One region of the Aliivibrio wodanis genome, then DNA from elsewhere that is predicted to be linked to it. Evidence: predicted binding sites of a transcription regulator. Region 1 holds the regulator's gene; each other region holds the start of a gene.
The links. The regulator MetJ, encoded in region 1, represses methionine synthesis genes. The targets are predictions, from matches to a motif close to TTAGACNTNTANANGTCTAA.
Positions count from the first base shown of each region.

Region 1 (5,675 bases):
TTAAATCTGATTGTATTGCACCCGCGGTAACCTCTCGCCCAGCTCCTGGGCCTCTAATAACAAGAGGATTATCTCGATACCACTGACTTTCGATAGCAAAAATATTATCACACGGTAGTAAATTTGCTAATGCGTGATACTCTGAAAGCGCTTCAATTCCTACAGTAGCACTGCCATCCTTATTTAAACGAGCGACATAACGTAGTACTTTTTGTTCTCGTTGCGCTTTTTCTAAACGTTCAAATAGTTCATTATTTATTAGCTCTCCTTTAGACAAGAAATCATCTAAGCTGACATCTTTTAATTCAGCAGGAACTAAGGATTCTACTTTAATCTGTGTTGGTTCAATCGTTAGACCTGCTTCACGAGCAAGAATAACTAATTTTCTCATTACATCAGATCCGTCTAAGTCACTTCTAGGATCAGGCTCTGTTAATCCTTGCTGCCATGCTAAATCAACTAATTCAGTAAATGGAATATCACCATTATATTGTTGAAATAACCAAGACAGAGTACCGGAAAATATACCAGATAGAGCAACGATCTGATCGCCACTTTCACACAAATCTCTCACAGTATGATTAATAGGAAGGCCAGCTCCCACCGTTGCATTATATAACCAATGACGCCCCGTCTTTTCAAACGCATCAATCACAGCTTGGTATTCATTGCTTGGCGCTGAACCTGCAACTTTATTCGCTGATATAAGGTGCATACCTTGTTCTGCAATCTTAGTGTATTGTTGTGATAATTCTGCACTAGCTGTTACATCTAGAACCACGACATCATCATAGCCTTGAATCGCACCAACCTGTTCTATCCAATCAAAATTCTCATACGTTGTTGCTTCATTATCAAAACTCTCAACAACTGAGCCGCTATCTATCCCTTCAAAATCTAGCCAGTGACGATAGCGATCAATCACACCAATCAGTGAAAACTGCATACCATGACGTTTCTCAAGACGACGCTTTTGTTGAGTAAATAATGACAGCCACTGCGAACCAATATTTCCATGACCGCACAAGACTAAAGCTACTCGTTTTTGAGCTTGGAATAGACTGGTATGAATTCCATTGATGATCGGCGTTGTATCCACTTTACGTAATATCGCAACTAAGCTAAGGCCTGATTCCGATTCACACACAAATTCCAATGGGCAATTTTTTAATTGGTGATAAAAACCATGACTATGAATCGCATTGCTGGTAACTCCTGCTCCTACAGCAGCAACCATTGAGTACCCTTCTTTCAATTTAATCTCTGCATGTACCGCTGCATTTTGCAGAACATCTAATGCTTCACCAACCACTTCTGATGTATACGCTAATAAAAGCGCAAATTGATCATCTTGAGCTTCTAGTGCTAATGGTTGTAACTGAGAGCGAGTTAGTAAAGAAAGAACTTCCTGCTTTGTTCGTTCAAAATCTTGCCCACGGCCAAATCTTAGCTGAATTAAATAGACATCTTCTAAAGAGGTAACAATCTTCGCACCACGGCCAGATGCCAACACTCGTTCAATTCGAGTTGAGCCTGATTCAGGTTGATAACTGCAACGTAAACTTAAATCAAGCGCACTCTGAGCAACAGGTTGCAAGGTTCGACTATGCAATACTGGGGCGGCTAATCGAGCTAATTCACTTGCTTCATCCAAACGAAGTAAAGGTAATAAACAAGCGTCTTCTACTTTACGAGGATCAGCACTGAATACCCCTGCGACATCACTCCAAATCGTAACTCGGGAAGCATCAGCTAACGCTCCAATCATTGTTGCTGAATAATCAGAACCATTACGACCAAGTAAAACTGTATTCCCTTTTTGATTACGCGCCATAAAGCCAGTAATCACAATACGACCATGAGGGTGTTGGGCAATTTGCTCTTTAAATAACGACCAAGATAATGAACGATCAACTTCAGGTTGAGCTGCACGCTCTGCACGTAAAAAAGTACGAGAGTCTAACGGAGCAGCTTGTAAATCAATTTGGTTTAGATAAGCAGACAATAATCGAGAAGACCATACTTCACCATGACCAAGAATATCTGCCTGTTGAATTTCAGTTAAAGGTGCGTGGCATTGACCAATTGCAACTAATTCAAGATGAAGTAGCTCAAGCAATGGTTCTGCATTTTCAGGAGTTAATAACTCAGAAATTAAGCCTTGTTGATATTGGCGTAATGACTCTAAAGTTTCATGAGCTAAGCGACCATCTTTAGATAATTCTTCAAACCATTCTAAAATTCGATTCGTAGTATTACCTGCAGCAGACACCACGACTAAGTCATTCTCGTTAGAATACTCTTTCAAAATAGTGGCTACACGGCGATAACACTCAGGATTTGCAAGACTGCTGCCACCAAATTTATGCAACTGGCGTTGTACTAAAACTGTCATTACTTCACCTCAGCAGCGATAAGAAAGGCTTGCTTAAGATCTGAAATCAAATCTCTGCTGTCTTCTAAACCTACAGAAATACGTAACAACGTTGGTACTAACCCTGCCTCTGCTTGAGCTTCATCCGACATAGCTCGGTGAGTCATCGTTCCTGGATGAGCTATAAGGCTTTCTACGCCACCTAAAGATTCAGCCAAAGAGAAATATTTAAGCTCTTTTACAAAAACTTTAAGTTGCTCTAATGACCCATTTAATTCAAAACTTAACATTGCCCCAAAACCTGCTTGTTGGCGCTTTGCTATCTCATGACCAGGATGTTCAGGTAAACTTGGGTGATAAATAGTTCCCACAAGCTCTTCCTCTTGAAGACATTTTAACACCTCCATCGCATTCTCTTCATGCACTCGCATACGGGCACCAAGAGTTCGAATACCACGCAATGTTAAATAACTATCAAACGCTGTCCCTGTTGCGCCAATACAATTACCCCACCAAGCAAAATCATCGGCATGCTCTTGTGTTTTTGCAATTAGCACACCGCCAACAACATCTGAATGACCATTAATGTATTTAGTCGTTGAATGCAGGACAAAATCAGCCCCAAGAGTTAGAGGTTGCTGTAAAACAGGCGAAAGGAAGGTGTTATCAACAGCGACTAAAGCACCAACTTTAGCCGCTTTTTTACAAATTTCAGCGATATCAACCACACGAACTAGCGGATTGGATGGTGTCTCTAATAAGATAAGCTTTGGTTTTTTTGCAAGAGCAGCATCTAGTGCTTCAGTGTTTGATTGGTCGACAAATAAGGTTTGGAAGTCACCTTTATTAGCGCGAGTATTAAACAGACGGTAAGTACCACCATAACAATCATGAGGCGCAACAATAAGATCATTAGGACCAAGTAAAGCAGAAACCATTAGGTTTAATGCAGAAGTTCCACAGTTAGTAACCACAGCACCAGAGCCACATTCTAAATCCGATAAGGTCTTTTCCAATTGAGTTCGAGTTGGGTTACCCGAACGAGCATAATCATATTTTGGTACATCACCAAATTCAGGGAAACTATAATTGGTAGATAAGTAGATAGGAGGTACAACAGCATTATGTTGTGAATCAGTCTCAATGCCGGTACGAACAGCAATAGTTGCAGGTTTTCTCTCGCTCATAATTTCCCTTCCAAACTGCTAGGCAGTGGTATAATCTAATCCATAAGTTATATTCTTCTACTTTACCATCACAAAATGAGACGTCAATACTTCTAGACGTCTATATATCTTTGCTTATAGCCGTAAATATCGCTAGAATTAGCCCATCATATTTAAACAACAATAATTCAGAACGAAGGTGAGCAATGGCTGATTGGAATGGTGACTATTTAAGTCCTTATGCCGAACATGGTAAAAAAAGTGAACAGGTAAAAAAAATTACCGTGTCAATTCCAACGAAGGTATTACAAATTCTTACCGATGAGCGAACTCGTCGACAAGTGAGTAACCTACGTCACGCAACAAACAGTGAATTATTGTGTGAAGCTTTTCTTCATGCTTATACAGGCCAACCTTTACCAACAGATGAAGATTTACGTAAAGATCGTCCTGATGATATTCCTGCGGAAGCAAAGGCATTAATGACCGCAATGGGTATTGAATTTGAAGCGTTTGACGACGAATAATTAATTCTTCATCTCCTCCTCCTGTCTCCTCCTTATTTTAAATAAATAAGGAGGATTACATTTCTATTTGCTTAATAAATAATCACAGTGCCCTACTATAAATATAAAGGACTAACTGTGAAAAATAACATGGCAAAAACAGCGATAGCCATCGCGATAACTTCTCTTTTGAGCGCATGTAGCTCAACCTCAGAAACAACATCAACAACTCCTGCTTATCAATGCGACCCTCAAATGATGGAAGAAAGTAACCATTTACGCATCTATCAAATCATGGTGGAAAGTTTTGTTGATGGTGATAACTCCATAGGCCACGGTACAGGTTATGGTACTAGTCACCATAATGGTGATCTACAAGGAATAATTGATTCATTAGATTATATTCAATCACTTGGAATGAATACTATTTGGATGACCCCTATCTTTGAATCGGCCCCAATTGATGGTCAAGATCACTGGGCAGATAAGCTCGATGCTACAGGCTATTTTGCTACTGATTTCTTCAAGATTGATCCTCGTTTTGGCACAATGGATAAAGCCAAAGAATTAGTTAAAGAAGCACATAGCCGCGGGATGTATGTATTATTTGATGGCGTTTTTGGTCATCATAAAAAAGGATTAATTAAACCATCACCGACAGGAAAACTTCCAAGCGGCGAGAATAACCCAGTTGATTATCCTGAAAGTGAAGAATTTTATTCAGAAGTAGCTGCATATTGGATCACTGAATTAAATATTGATGGTTGGCGATTAGACCAAGCGTATCAAGTACCTACAGAGTCTTGGAAAAATATTCGTAAAGCCGTTGATACCGCCTCTCAAAACACCACTTATACCAACAATAAAGGTGAAAAAGTACATCCACTTGGCTATATGGTGGCTGAAATTTGGAACAACGAAAACTACATAACACAAACTGGCTATGGTGCAGATAATAACCCTGCACTATGCTCTGCATTTGATTTCCCTGTTCGCTACAGAGTTGTTGAGACCTTTGCGGCCAATGAAAACAGTGTCAGTAATAAAGGGGGAGATTGGTTGAATGAAGGTATGAGTATGCATAGCCTCTACCCCAAACACGCTAAACCTAACCTCATGCTAGGCAATCATGATCTCGTTCGTTTTGGTGACCTATTACAACGTGGCAATATTGCCGAGCCTACTGACAATGAATATTGGTTAAGGCATAAAGCAGCGTTTTCTTTTCAAGCGGCCTATAGTGGGCCAATTACCCTATATTACGGTGATGAAATTGGTGATCAAGTCGATGGCTTCGCGAGTAAATCAGACAAAAATACATGTGCAGTCAAAGGCTTGTGTGACGATCACGTAGCTCGCTCTTCAGCTAAAATTGAAGGTATAACCACTAAATTAACATCGCAAGAAGCCGATCTAAAAAACTATGTATCTAGATTAATGGCAATGCGAGAGGCTCACCCTGCGCTATATGAGGGAAAACGATCTCACCTTATTTCCAATCAAAAAGTTTATGTTGACCATAAACAATCGAAAGACGATGCCATTATTTATATGGTAAGTACTCAAAAAACAGGACAAACCTTAGAGCTTCAAGCAAATAAAATAGGGTCTAAAGGTAAGCTTATTGAC
Region 1 covers NZ_JBREXA010000002.1:1,975,125-1,980,799, forward strand. Annotated here, with positions in the region: gene ACU5DF_RS17000 (bifunctional aspartate kinase/homoserine dehydrogenase II) at 1-2,395, opposite strand, end outside; gene ACU5DF_RS17005 (O-succinylhomoserine (thiol)-lyase) at 2,395-3,561, opposite strand; gene metJ (met regulon transcriptional regulator MetJ) at 3,747-4,067, shown strand; partial or broken gene ACU5DF_RS17015 (alpha-amylase family glycosyl hydrolase) at 4,197-5,675, shown strand, end outside.

Region 2 (5,675 bases), 1.7 Mb from region 1:
TTGTTATGGCATTATCTAATGGTTTTGCAGGAGCAAGTTTTGTTAATTTAGCCTTGGGTTCAGGTTCATTTACACAGTTATTTTTTGCAATCACAGGTCCATTTTTATTTGGAGCGTTATTAACGCATCTTCTTTTGACGTTGGCGCGAACTCGCTTACAAGCATTTCATAAATTATTGCCGATTAGTGGTGTGGTGAGTGGAATTGTTATGGCTATTATTTTGCTGTGCCAAACGTTAAGTATTCATGAGATATTTTTGGATAAGATGGCGGTTAAGTTAGGTATTGCATTAGGCTTGATGCTATTAAGTATTGGTTTGTGGAGCTTTCACTTATTTAAACAACAAGCTGTAAAGTGGCAAATGTTGCTTGCTTCTAGCGTTATTATGGCTATTTCTGGTTATTATCAATTTCAGTTGTTTTTTGTGATGTAGGGCACGCATTACTTTCTAAAACTGATCTAATCTAAGGGTGTCTCTTAAGCAACATGGAGGGTGAAGATTGGATTTAAGTAATGCTCACGGACTAGAAAGTGGAATTCTACTCGGCATCATTAATGAAAAATTGCGATTGGAATGTCACAGTCTAGAAGAATTGTCCAGCGTGTATGAGCTTGATACACAAGGAGTTCAAGACAAGCTCAGTGGCTTGGGTTATCAATACGACCCATTAACGAATCAATTTAAAAATAGATAAGTTTTAAATTAACGCAATAGAAATAAAGCAATAGAAGATACCTCGATTTAAGTCATTTTAATTCCATCTAAATGACTCTGGCTCTGCTGTTTCGCAGTAGAGAAAAATGCTTGTAAATATCTTTTATCATGTTCGCTGTCCCTAACGGCAGCGAACAATCTTCTCCACAATCCTTTCCCTAGTGGTTTACTCTCAATTAACCCTTGCCTTGAAAATTCACTGATTGCCCAGTTAGGCAGTGCCGCCACACCTAAGCCCGCCGACACCATTTGTATTAACATTAATGTGTTTTCTGCTTGTTTCCATTTGGCTGGTTCAACATGATTTGGTGATAGGAAGTGCTTTACGACATCTAAGCGCTGTTTTTGTACTGGATATGTCAACATGGTTTGATCGAGTAAATCCTCCGGCTCAATGCACTCTTTATTGGCAAGAGGATGATTTGTTGCCATGACAAGACGCATTTCAAAATCAAACAATGGCTCGTAATGTATCTCACCACGAGGTTGAATGTCAGATGTGATTACTAAATCTAGATCACCATTCACTAATGCAGGTAAAGGTTCAAAACCAAAGCCTGATGAAAAATCTAATTCAACTTCAGGCCAACCAACTTGATATTCTTTAATTGCAGGCATTAGCCATTGAAAGCAAGAGTGACATTCAATCGCCATATGTAATCGGCCATGTAAATCTTCTTTTAGACTGGCAATATCATATTCAGCTCTGGCCATTTTTGGCAAAACCTCATCTGCAAGTTTTAATAAGATCTCACCTTCAGAGGTGAATTTTACTGGGCGTGTTTTTCGTAAAAATACATGATTACCAAGGCGCGCTTCAAAATCTTTCAGTTGGTGAGAAAGGGCTGACTGGGTTAAATGGAGCGCATTAGCCGTTGCGGTTAATGAGCCAGTATCTCGCAATGTAGTTAATGTTTTTAGATGTTTTAATTCAATCATTACTGTACCTCAAGTTCCGTTTGAGTAAGCCTAGTTACCTTCACAGTAAAGTGAAAATAGAACAAAGTAAACATCTAGACGGCTAAATAAAATTAATCCATTTAAATTAAGCGAACACTTAGTTGAAATAAATTCATAATCAAAGTGAAGTATTCGACGTTGTAGACAGTTAGAAAAAAGGTCATTGTTTAGCCATCCAAACGGCTAAGGGAATTAGACAAATGACAACAAAATTAAACAATACAGTAGGAAAAACAGTTACTCATATTTTAGGCTACCCACGAGTAGGTGCTCAACGAGAGTTAAAATTTGCACAAGAAAAATATTGGCGTGGCGAGATAGAGCAAAAAGAATTATTAGCAGTTGGCAGTGAATTACGCCAACGTCATTGGAAAGATCAAACAACATCTGGCCTTGATTTCGTTACTGCGGGTGATTTTGCTTGGTACGATCATGTATTAACGACAAGTTTACTTTTAGGTCACGTACCTGCTCGTCATAATCACGGTTTTCCTGATTTAGACACATTATTTAAAGTGGGTCGTGGTCAATCTCAAAACAGCTGTGGTTGTGGTGAAGCGGCATCAGACATGACTAAGTGGTTTAATACTAATTATCACTATATCGTGCCGGAATTTTCTAAAGACGATAAATTTAACGTTAGTTGGTCACAGCTGTTTGATGAAATTGCAGAAGCGCAAAAGCAGGGGCATACCGTTAAACCGGTACTTCTTGGCCCATTAAGTTATTTGTGGTTAGGTAAAGAAGTGAATGATGAAGAAGTAGAACAAGGGTTTGATCGTTTAGCGCTTCTTCCTCGTTTACTCACCGCTTATCAGGCAATTTTTTCGAAGTTATCTGCGCTTGGTGTTGAATGGGTACAAATTGATGAACCAATTTTAGCGCTTGAGTTACCCAAAGCATGGGCAAATTCATTTAAATTGGCTTATCAAGTGATTCAAAGTGATCTGAAGTTACTATTAACAACCTATTTTGATGGTGTCGAACATCATTTAGATAAGATTACCGAATTAGCAGTAAATGGTTTACATATTGATATATCAGCAGACCCTAAACAATTAGACACGATTGTAGATGCATTACCAAAAGAGTGGGTGTTGTCTGTTGGTGCGATAAATGGTCGTAACGTCTGGCGTGCAGACTTAGAGCGTTTACATGAAAAATTACAACCAGTGAAAGCTAAATTGGGTGATAAGTTGTGGATTGCAAGCTCATGTTCATTGTTGCATAGCCCAGTAGATTTAGATCAAGAAACGGAATTATCACAAGAAACGACACAGTGGTTTGCGTTTGCAAAACAAAAGCTAAAAGAAGTTACTTTGTTAGGTGGTGCACTAGATGGTAACCAAAACGCAATCCTAGCGTGTCACCAATACAGTCAGCCACTGCGTGAACGTGAAACGGCAGAGCACATTAATAAGCCTGCAGTACAGCAACGTTTAGCGGCAATTACTCCTGCGTTAGCAGAGCGAGCAGAAGCGTATTCAGTTCGAGCACAACACCAAGCGGAAAAATTAGGTTTACCATTATTGCCAACTACAACGATTGGTTCATTCCCACAAACCTCAGATATTCGTCAGCAGCGCAGTGCGTATCGTGCAGGTAAATTGAATGAACAAGATTATGTGGCAGCAATGAAAGGTCATATTGCTGATGCAGTTGAGCGTCAAGAGCGTTTAGATTTGGATGTGTTGGTACATGGTGAGGCTGAACGTAATGATATGGTTGAATATTTTGCGGAGAATCTAAATGGATTCCAAGCAACACGATTTGGTTGGGTTCAAAGTTATGGTTCTCGCTGTGTTAAACCGGCTATCGTGGTGGCAGATATTGAGCGTGAAGCTCCAATTACAGTCGATTGGACTCAGTACGCACAGTCTCTAACAACCAAACAAATGAAAGGTATGCTAACAGGCCCTGTAACTATTCTTGGTTGGACGTTCCCACGTGAAGACATTACTCGTAAAGAAATCGCACAGCAGTTAGCTCTAGTATTACGTGATGAGGTTTCTGATCTTCAGCAAGCGGGCATTAATATTATTCAAATTGATGAGCCAGCAATTCGTGAAGGATTACCTATTAAAAAGAGCGATCAAAAAGCGTATTTAGATTGGGCAGTAGAAGCGTTTAAGATCTCAGCGGCAAGTGCGAAATCAGAAACTCAAATTCATACCCACATGTGTTACAGCGAGTTCAATGAAATTATCGAATCAGTGGCAGCGTTAGATGCAGATGTGATCACCATTGAAACGTCTCGTTCAAACATGGAATTATTGAAGGCGTTTGAAGACTTTAATTATCCAAATGAGATTGGACCGGGTGTTTATGATATTCACTCTCCAAACATTCCAAACGAAGAGTGGATTGTTGATTTAATTGAAACCGCAGCAGCAAAAGTGCCTGTTGAGCGTTTATGGGTGAACCCAGATTGTGGTTTGAAAACTCGTAACTGGAAAGAAACAGAAGCAGCGCTTGAAAACATGGTAAAAGCGGCAAAAACGTTGCGTAAGAAATGGCAAGTTAACGCTGCTTAGATAAGAATGACTAATATTACTGGTTAATAACGTTCATTTACGTGGGACCAAATAAAAGCGAAACACCTTCATTTAGGGTTTCGCTTTTTTATTTTACTGTTTTTTAATGAGTCGCTTTATTAACGAGTCGTTACCCAAAGGGCGTGGATCATTCCTGGTACCCAGAAGAAAAGAGTCAGTACAATATTGATTAAGAGATCTTTTCCTACCCCTTTTGCAAAGAAAACACCTAGTGGTGGAAGTAATACACATAAAATAATTAAAACAAGCTTGTTCATATAATCCCTTTTTAAACTATGTTTACCATCATTAATAAGTACTAGATGAACAATCATTGGTCAACTAATACCTTATCTAATTGCATGAGTGTTGCGGAGGATTCTTTGATTTAAGAGTAATTTATTAATTTGTGATTCGTCGACAGGCTTTGAAAAGTAATATCCTTGGTATTTATCACACCCTTCTATTTTCAGTATATTAAGTTGTTCTTTGTCTTCAATGCCTTCAGCGGTGACTGCAATCCCTAAGTTATGACCGAGTTGAATTATGGTTCGAACAATCATGTGATCTTTTTCGTTCGTCGCACAATCATCAATAAATGACTTATCTATTTTAATAATATCAACAGGTAATTGTTTTAGATAACGAAGAGATGAATAGTCAATACCAAAGTCATCAATGGCAATTTGCACTCCTAATTTTCGTAATTGAATGCATTGTTGGATCACTTTTTCTGGCTGTTTCATTAAGGCGGTTTCAGTTATTTCAAGTTGCAGGTATTTGGCTTCTAGTCCTGAATCGTCCAAAGCATCACGGACAGAGCCGGTAATATCATCATGGGATAATTGAACCACGGAAACATTAACCGAAATAGAAATAGGGGTTCCGTTATCACACCATGCTTTACCTTGTTTGCACGCCTCATTTAACACCCACCGTCCCATCGGTATAATGTCATGACTTTTTTCTGCAATTGAAATGAATTCAAGAGGGGATATCACACCGAGGTCTGGGTGATGCCAACGAATTAATGCCTCTACTCCTGCTATTGTGTCCGTGGGGATCATTACTTTAGGTTGATAAAGAAGATGAAATTGTTTTTCGTTTAATGCAGTCGATAGTTCTTTCTCAAGCTGATAATGCCTAAAAGTTTCTTGCATTAAATCCTGATTAAACCATCGAGCACAATTTTTACCTTGCTGTTTTGCTTTATATACTGCGATATCACTATTTCGACACCAAAGATCAGTGAGATTTGAGCAATCATCATATAGCGATACGCCAATGCTCGTTGTAAGGTTATAGTGTGATTTTAAGTGTTTATAAGGTGTGCTGGAAAAGTTTAAAATAATTTGAATTAGGCTATCCGCTGCAGTTTTAATATCAGCGTGTTTAATGATTATTGTAAACTCATCTCCGCCAATTCGATAAGCGGTAATGTTCTCTGTTTCGATGGCATTTAGGC
Region 2 covers NZ_JBREXA010000002.1:235,142-240,816, forward strand. Annotated here, with positions in the region: gene ACU5DF_RS09005 (HI_1241 family integral membrane domain) at 1-434, shown strand, start outside; gene ACU5DF_RS09010 (DUF4250 domain-containing protein) at 502-696, shown strand; gene ACU5DF_RS09015 (LysR substrate-binding domain-containing protein) at 744-1,655, opposite strand; gene metE (5-methyltetrahydropteroyltriglutamate--homocysteine S-methyltransferase) at 1,877-4,210, shown strand; gene ACU5DF_RS09025 (YqaE/Pmp3 family membrane protein) at 4,330-4,488, opposite strand; gene ACU5DF_RS09030 (putative bifunctional diguanylate cyclase/phosphodiesterase) at 4,561-5,675, opposite strand, start outside.
Region 2: a site for MetJ is predicted at 1,722-1,741, ahead of metE (5-methyltetrahydropteroyltriglutamate--homocysteine S-methyltransferase). Genes of this name have one in related genera too.

Region 3 (5,675 bases), on a different contig from region 1:
ACGGCGGTGTTTGGCACCTCGATGTCGGCTCATCACATCCTGGGGCTGAAGTCGGTCCCAAGGGTATGGCTGTTCGCCATTTAAAGTGGTACGCGAGCTGGGTTTAGAACGTCGTGAGACAGTTCGGTCCCTATCTGCCGTGGGCGTTGGATGATTGAAAGGGGCTGCTCCTAGTACGAGAGGACCGGAGTGGACGAACCTCTGGTGTTCGGGTTGTTACGCCAGTAGCATTGCCCGGTAGCTAAGTTCGGGATCGATAAACGCTGAAAGCATCTAAGCGTGAAGCGAGCCTTGAGATGAGTCATCCCTGATACTATACGTATCCTAAAGGGTTGTTGGAGACTACGACGTAGATAGGCAGGGTGTGTAAGTGCTGCGAGGCATTGAGCTAACCTGTACTAATTGCCCGTGAGGCTTAACCATACAACACCCAAGGGGTTTTGAACGGATTTAAAGTTGCAAGAAACAGATTGAATGTGATTAAGAACAACTCTTTATATAGAGAAACGGCTTTCCAGATTATTATTTATCTCTTAGTGAGGTAGATAGAAAGAATTTGCTTGGCGACCATAGCGTTATGGACCCACCTGATCCCATGCCGAACTCAGAAGTGAAACGTAATAGCGCCGATGGTAGTGTGGGGTTTCCCCATGTGAGAGTAGGACATCGCCAGGCTTTTAAATTAAGATACACCTGAATAGACACTGCGGAGTGGTAGTTCAGTTGGTTAGAATACCGGCCTGTCACGCCGGGGGTCGCGGGTTCGAGTCCCGTCCACTCCGCCACTACACCAAGAAAGCCCTAATCGAAAGATTAGGGCTTTTTTACATCTGAATAAAACGAATCGTTCAGGTTATAATACCAATTTCGTTAATTTTATGATCTAATATGGACTCTTAAAAGGAGTCCTTATGAAGCATGATTTCCCGAGTTTGATTAATTCCACATCCAATGCTCGACTTAGAGTGCGTTATTTATCCGTTTCTCATTTTGTTGACGGTAAAAGTCGCACTCAAATAGCTAAGTATCTTAAAGTTAGCAGAGTAAGCGTCAATAAATGGGTCAAAGCATATCTCAACAATGGTCTTCAAGGACTTCAAGAGAAACCACATTCTGGTAGGCCTTATCGCCTAACAGACGAGCAAAAATCACAACTCAAAGAATGTGTTATCGAACATGCCGTAAATGAGAGTGGCGGTCGTCTTCAAGCAAGAGACATTGGGCTCTATATAGAAAGCAACTTCAATACATCATATAAAAAGTCGGCGCTCTATCAGTTATTACATGACATAGGTTTGAGTTGGATTACAACTCGTTCCAAACATCCTAAGCAGTCAGTTGAAGCTCAAGAAGCTTTTAAAAAAATTCCCAATCGAAACGCTCCTTAAGATCCCTGGTCATGTCCCCTTAAAAGATGTTCAAATATGGTTTCAAGACGAGGCTAGATTTGGTCAACGCAATACAACAACGCGCATATTGGCAGAGAAAGGGACCCGCCCTAGAGTAGTACAACAACAGCAATTTGAGTATGCATACCTTTTCGGAGCTGTATGTGTCACGACAGGAGAAACTGAAGCGATAGTGGTTCCCCTGAGCAATATGGAAGCAATGAAAGAGCAACTCAGATTAATTTCTCAAGCCACACTAGCTGGCAAGCATGCTGTTGTTATCATGGATCAAGCGAGTTGGCACCAGAGCTATCTTGCCGATGAATTTGAGAACCTCACCATAATTCATATCCCACCTTATTCGCCCGAACTTAACCCTATAGAACAGGTATGGAGTTGGCTCCGCCAAAATGAAGTAGCAAACAGGTGCTTCGAAAACTATGACGATATCGTAGAGACATTATGTAGAGCGTGGAATCGGTTTTGTGAAGATAAAGACAGAGTCATCTTACTCTGCTTTAGATATTGGTTAAAATTGATAAGTTAATTAACGGAATTGGTATTATAGATATAAAAAATGGAGATACACAATATGCATCTCCATTAATAATTGATAGTGCTATGGATTAAGAATCTTTTTCTAATTTCTTTGCTTTTTCAATCATGGTTGTAATGGTTGAGCCTTGAACCAAAATAGAGAAAACAACAACAGAATAAGTCATAACAAGAATAATTTCTCTGACATCTATATTCTTATCTGGGATGATGATAATGCCTGATGGGATAGCCAAAGCCATCGCTAAAGCCAGTCCGCCTCGAAGGCCGCCCCAAGTTAAGATATTTACGGATAATGGGTTATAAGTTCTGAATCGTTTAAAGCCAATATATGGTAAGTAAACGCTTAAATAGCGACTTGCTAGCACCAGTGGGATAGATATTGCCATTAAGATCCAGTCTTCTTGATGGAATTGGAATAACAACATAGACATACCAATAAGAAGAAATAACACGCCATTTAAGAATTCATCAACAAGCTCCCAGAAATGGTCTAAATGCTCTTCACTTTCTTTTGAAAAACCAATATAACGGGTCCAGTTGCCGATCATTATACCAGATACGACCATAGCTAAAGGACCTGAAACATGAATGACTTCAGCAAATGCATAACCTGATGTTGGGATACCTATGGTTAATAATAATTCCATTGAATGGTCATTAGTTGAACTTATTAGATAATGGAAAATTAAACCTAAAAGGAAACCGTAAATAATACCGCCAATAGCTTCCTGTAAAAATAGTGCTGTTACACTACCAATTGTTGGTGTTTCTGAACCAAAAGCAATGGTAAATAGCGTAACGAAAATTACTAAACCAAAACCATCATTGAATAATGATTCACCTTCGATTTGAGTCGAAATACGTTGTGGAGCATTCAGCTTTTTTACTATCGCAAGTACGGCAATAGGATCGGTTGGTGAGATCAATGAGCCAAATAATAAGCAGTAGATTAAATCAAGATTAATACCTATTAGATTACATATTCCCCATAGAGTAAAACCAATAAAGAAAGTTGAGAATAAGGTAGCTCCTAAAGCAAGTACGGTTATTTCCCACTTTTGATCTTTAAGGTTTTGAAGTTTTATCCCTAGCCCGCCAGCAAATAATAAGAAACCTAATATTCCTTTTAATAAAAAATCTTCGAAATTTATATCTGTCAGAGTTTCAGTCGCAACTTCTCTAAGATGAAACCAATCATTGTGACCAGCAAAAATTATCCCTAGTGATAGCATCATTGAGCCTGCAGTGATTGCTATCGTTGTCTGCATTTTTCCTATTTTGCTATTAAAAAATGCGATTAACATAGCAGCAGCTGCAAGAAAGCAGAGTGTGTTATATACGGACATTGTTAACCTCTATATATCTTATTTATGTAACAAAATGTGATTCAGGTCATTTTCCACTCAAATTGATAAATATCAAACTTTATTTCTAATTTGGATAAATAAATCTATTTTGGACGTCTAGATTCCTATTCGATGTGTGATAGGATTGTAACAGAAACGTATTATGGATGAGGCAGTACCGTGGCAGGAAGCAATAAGAAAACTGAAATAGAAAAGCACCTTCTGGAACGTATACTTTTGATCGATGGTGGCATGGGAACCATGATCCAAGAGTATAAGTTTGAAGAACAAGATTATCGTGGAGAGCGCTTTAGTGATTGGCATTGTGACTTAAAAGGTAACAATGATCTTCTAGTGCTTTCTCGTCCTCAAATTATTAGAGATATTCATTCTGCTTATTTAGAAGCGGGTGCAGATATCTTAGAGACTAACACCTTTAACTCAACAACGATCGCAATGGCTGACTATGATATGGAAAGTCTGAGCGAAGAAATGAACTTCGAAGCTGCAAAATTAGCAAGAGAAGTCGCAGATGAATGGACATTAAAAACGCCTCATAAACCGCGTTATGTTGCAGGTGTTTTAGGCCCAACGAATCGAACGTGTTCTATTTCTCCTGACGTAAATGACCCTGGTTACCGAAATGTCTCTTTCGATGAATTAGTCGAAGCTTACTCTGAATCAACTCGTGCATTAATCAATGGTGGTTCTGATTTAATTCTTATTGAAACCATCTTTGATACTTTAAATGCAAAAGCGTGTTCTTTTGCCGTTGAATCTGTTTTTGAAGAAATGGGTATTACATTACCGGTGATGATTTCAGGTACGATTACAGATGCTTCAGGTCGTACGCTTTCAGGACAAACTACAGAAGCGTTCTACAATGCTTTGCGTCATGTTAAACCAATCTCATTTGGTTTGAATTGTGCATTAGGACCTGATGAATTACGTGAATATGTAAGTGAGCTGTCTCGTATTTCTGAGTGCAGTGTTTCAGCACACCCGAATGCAGGCTTGCCTAATGCCTTTGGTGAATATGATCTCTCTCCAGAAGAAATGGCAGAACACGTAAAAGAGTGGGCCGAGAGTGGTTTTCTAAACTTGATTGGAGGTTGTTGTGGTACGACTCCAGAGCATATTCGTCAAATGGCACAAGTGGTAGAAGGGGTTAAGCCACGTCAATTACCGAGACTTCCTGTTGCTTGTCGTTTATCTGGTTTAGAACCATTAACTATTGAGAAAGACTCTCTTTTTGTGAACGTAGGTGAAAGAACCAATGTTACCGGTTCTGCTCGTTTTAAGCGTTTAATCAAAGAAGAGTTATACGATGAAGCCTTGAGTGTCGCTCGTGAGCAAGTAGAAAATGGCGCTCAAATTATTGATATCAACATGGATGAAGGCATGCTTGATGCTGAAGCGTGTATGGTTAAATTCTTAAATCTATGTGCTTCAGAACCAGAGATATCTAAAGTTCCTGTGATGGTCGATTCTTCTAAGTGGGAAGTTATCGAAGCTGGCCTTAAATGTATCCAAGGTAAGGGTATTGTTAACTCGATATCGCTTAAAGAAGGTAAAGAAAAATTCTTACAGCAAGCTAAGTTGATCCGTCGTTATGGTGCAGCTGTGATTGTGATGGCTTTTGATGAAGTGGGTCAGGCCGATACTCGTGAGCGAAAAATTGAAATATGTACTAACGCTTATAATATCTTAGTAGATGAAATTGGTTTCCCGCCAGAAGACATTATTTTTGACCCAAATATCTTTGCTGTTGCTACGGGAATCGATGAACATAACAACTACGCTGTTGATTTTATTGAAGCAGTTGCCGATATAAAAAGAACGCTTCCTCATGCCATGATTTCAGGTGGCGTATCTAACGTATCATTCTCATTCCGAGGTAATAATTACGTACGTGAAGCGATTCATGCTGTGTTCTTATATCACTGCTTTAAGAATGGTATGGATATGGGGATAGTGAACGCTGGTCAATTAGAGATTTACGATAACTTACCAGAAGATTTACGCGAAGCGGTAGAAGATGTCGTTCTTAACCGTCGCAATGATTCAACAGAACGACTACTAGATATCGCGACAGAGTATCTAGAGCGTGCTGTCGGAAAAGTCGAAGATAAATCAGCACTTGAGTGGCGCTCATGGTCGGTTGAAAAACGTCTTGAGCATTCATTAGTAAAAGGGATTACTGATTTCATTGTTGAAGATACCGAAGAAGCTCGTGTAAATTCTGAACGTCCAATTCATGTTATAGAAGGTCCATTAATGGATGGTATGAATGTGGTTGGTGACTTATTTGGTGAAGGTAAGATGTTTCTTCCTCAAGTAGTTAAATCTGCTCGTGTAATGAAGCAAGCGGTAGCGCATTTAG
Region 3 covers NZ_JBREXA010000005.1:19,858-25,532, forward strand. Annotated here, with positions in the region: rRNA gene ACU5DF_RS22925 (23S ribosomal RNA) at 1-423, shown strand, start outside; rRNA gene rrf (5S ribosomal RNA) at 560-675, shown strand; tRNA gene ACU5DF_RS22935 (tRNA-Asp) at 709-785, shown strand; one part of gene ACU5DF_RS22940 (IS630 family transposase) at 912-1,366, shown strand; one part of gene ACU5DF_RS22940 (IS630 family transposase) at 1,365-1,935, shown strand; gene ACU5DF_RS22945 (cation:proton antiporter) at 2,015-3,292, opposite strand; gene metH (methionine synthase) at 3,473-5,675, shown strand, end outside.
Region 3: a site for MetJ is predicted at 3,402-3,421, ahead of metH (methionine synthase). Genes of this name have one in related genera too.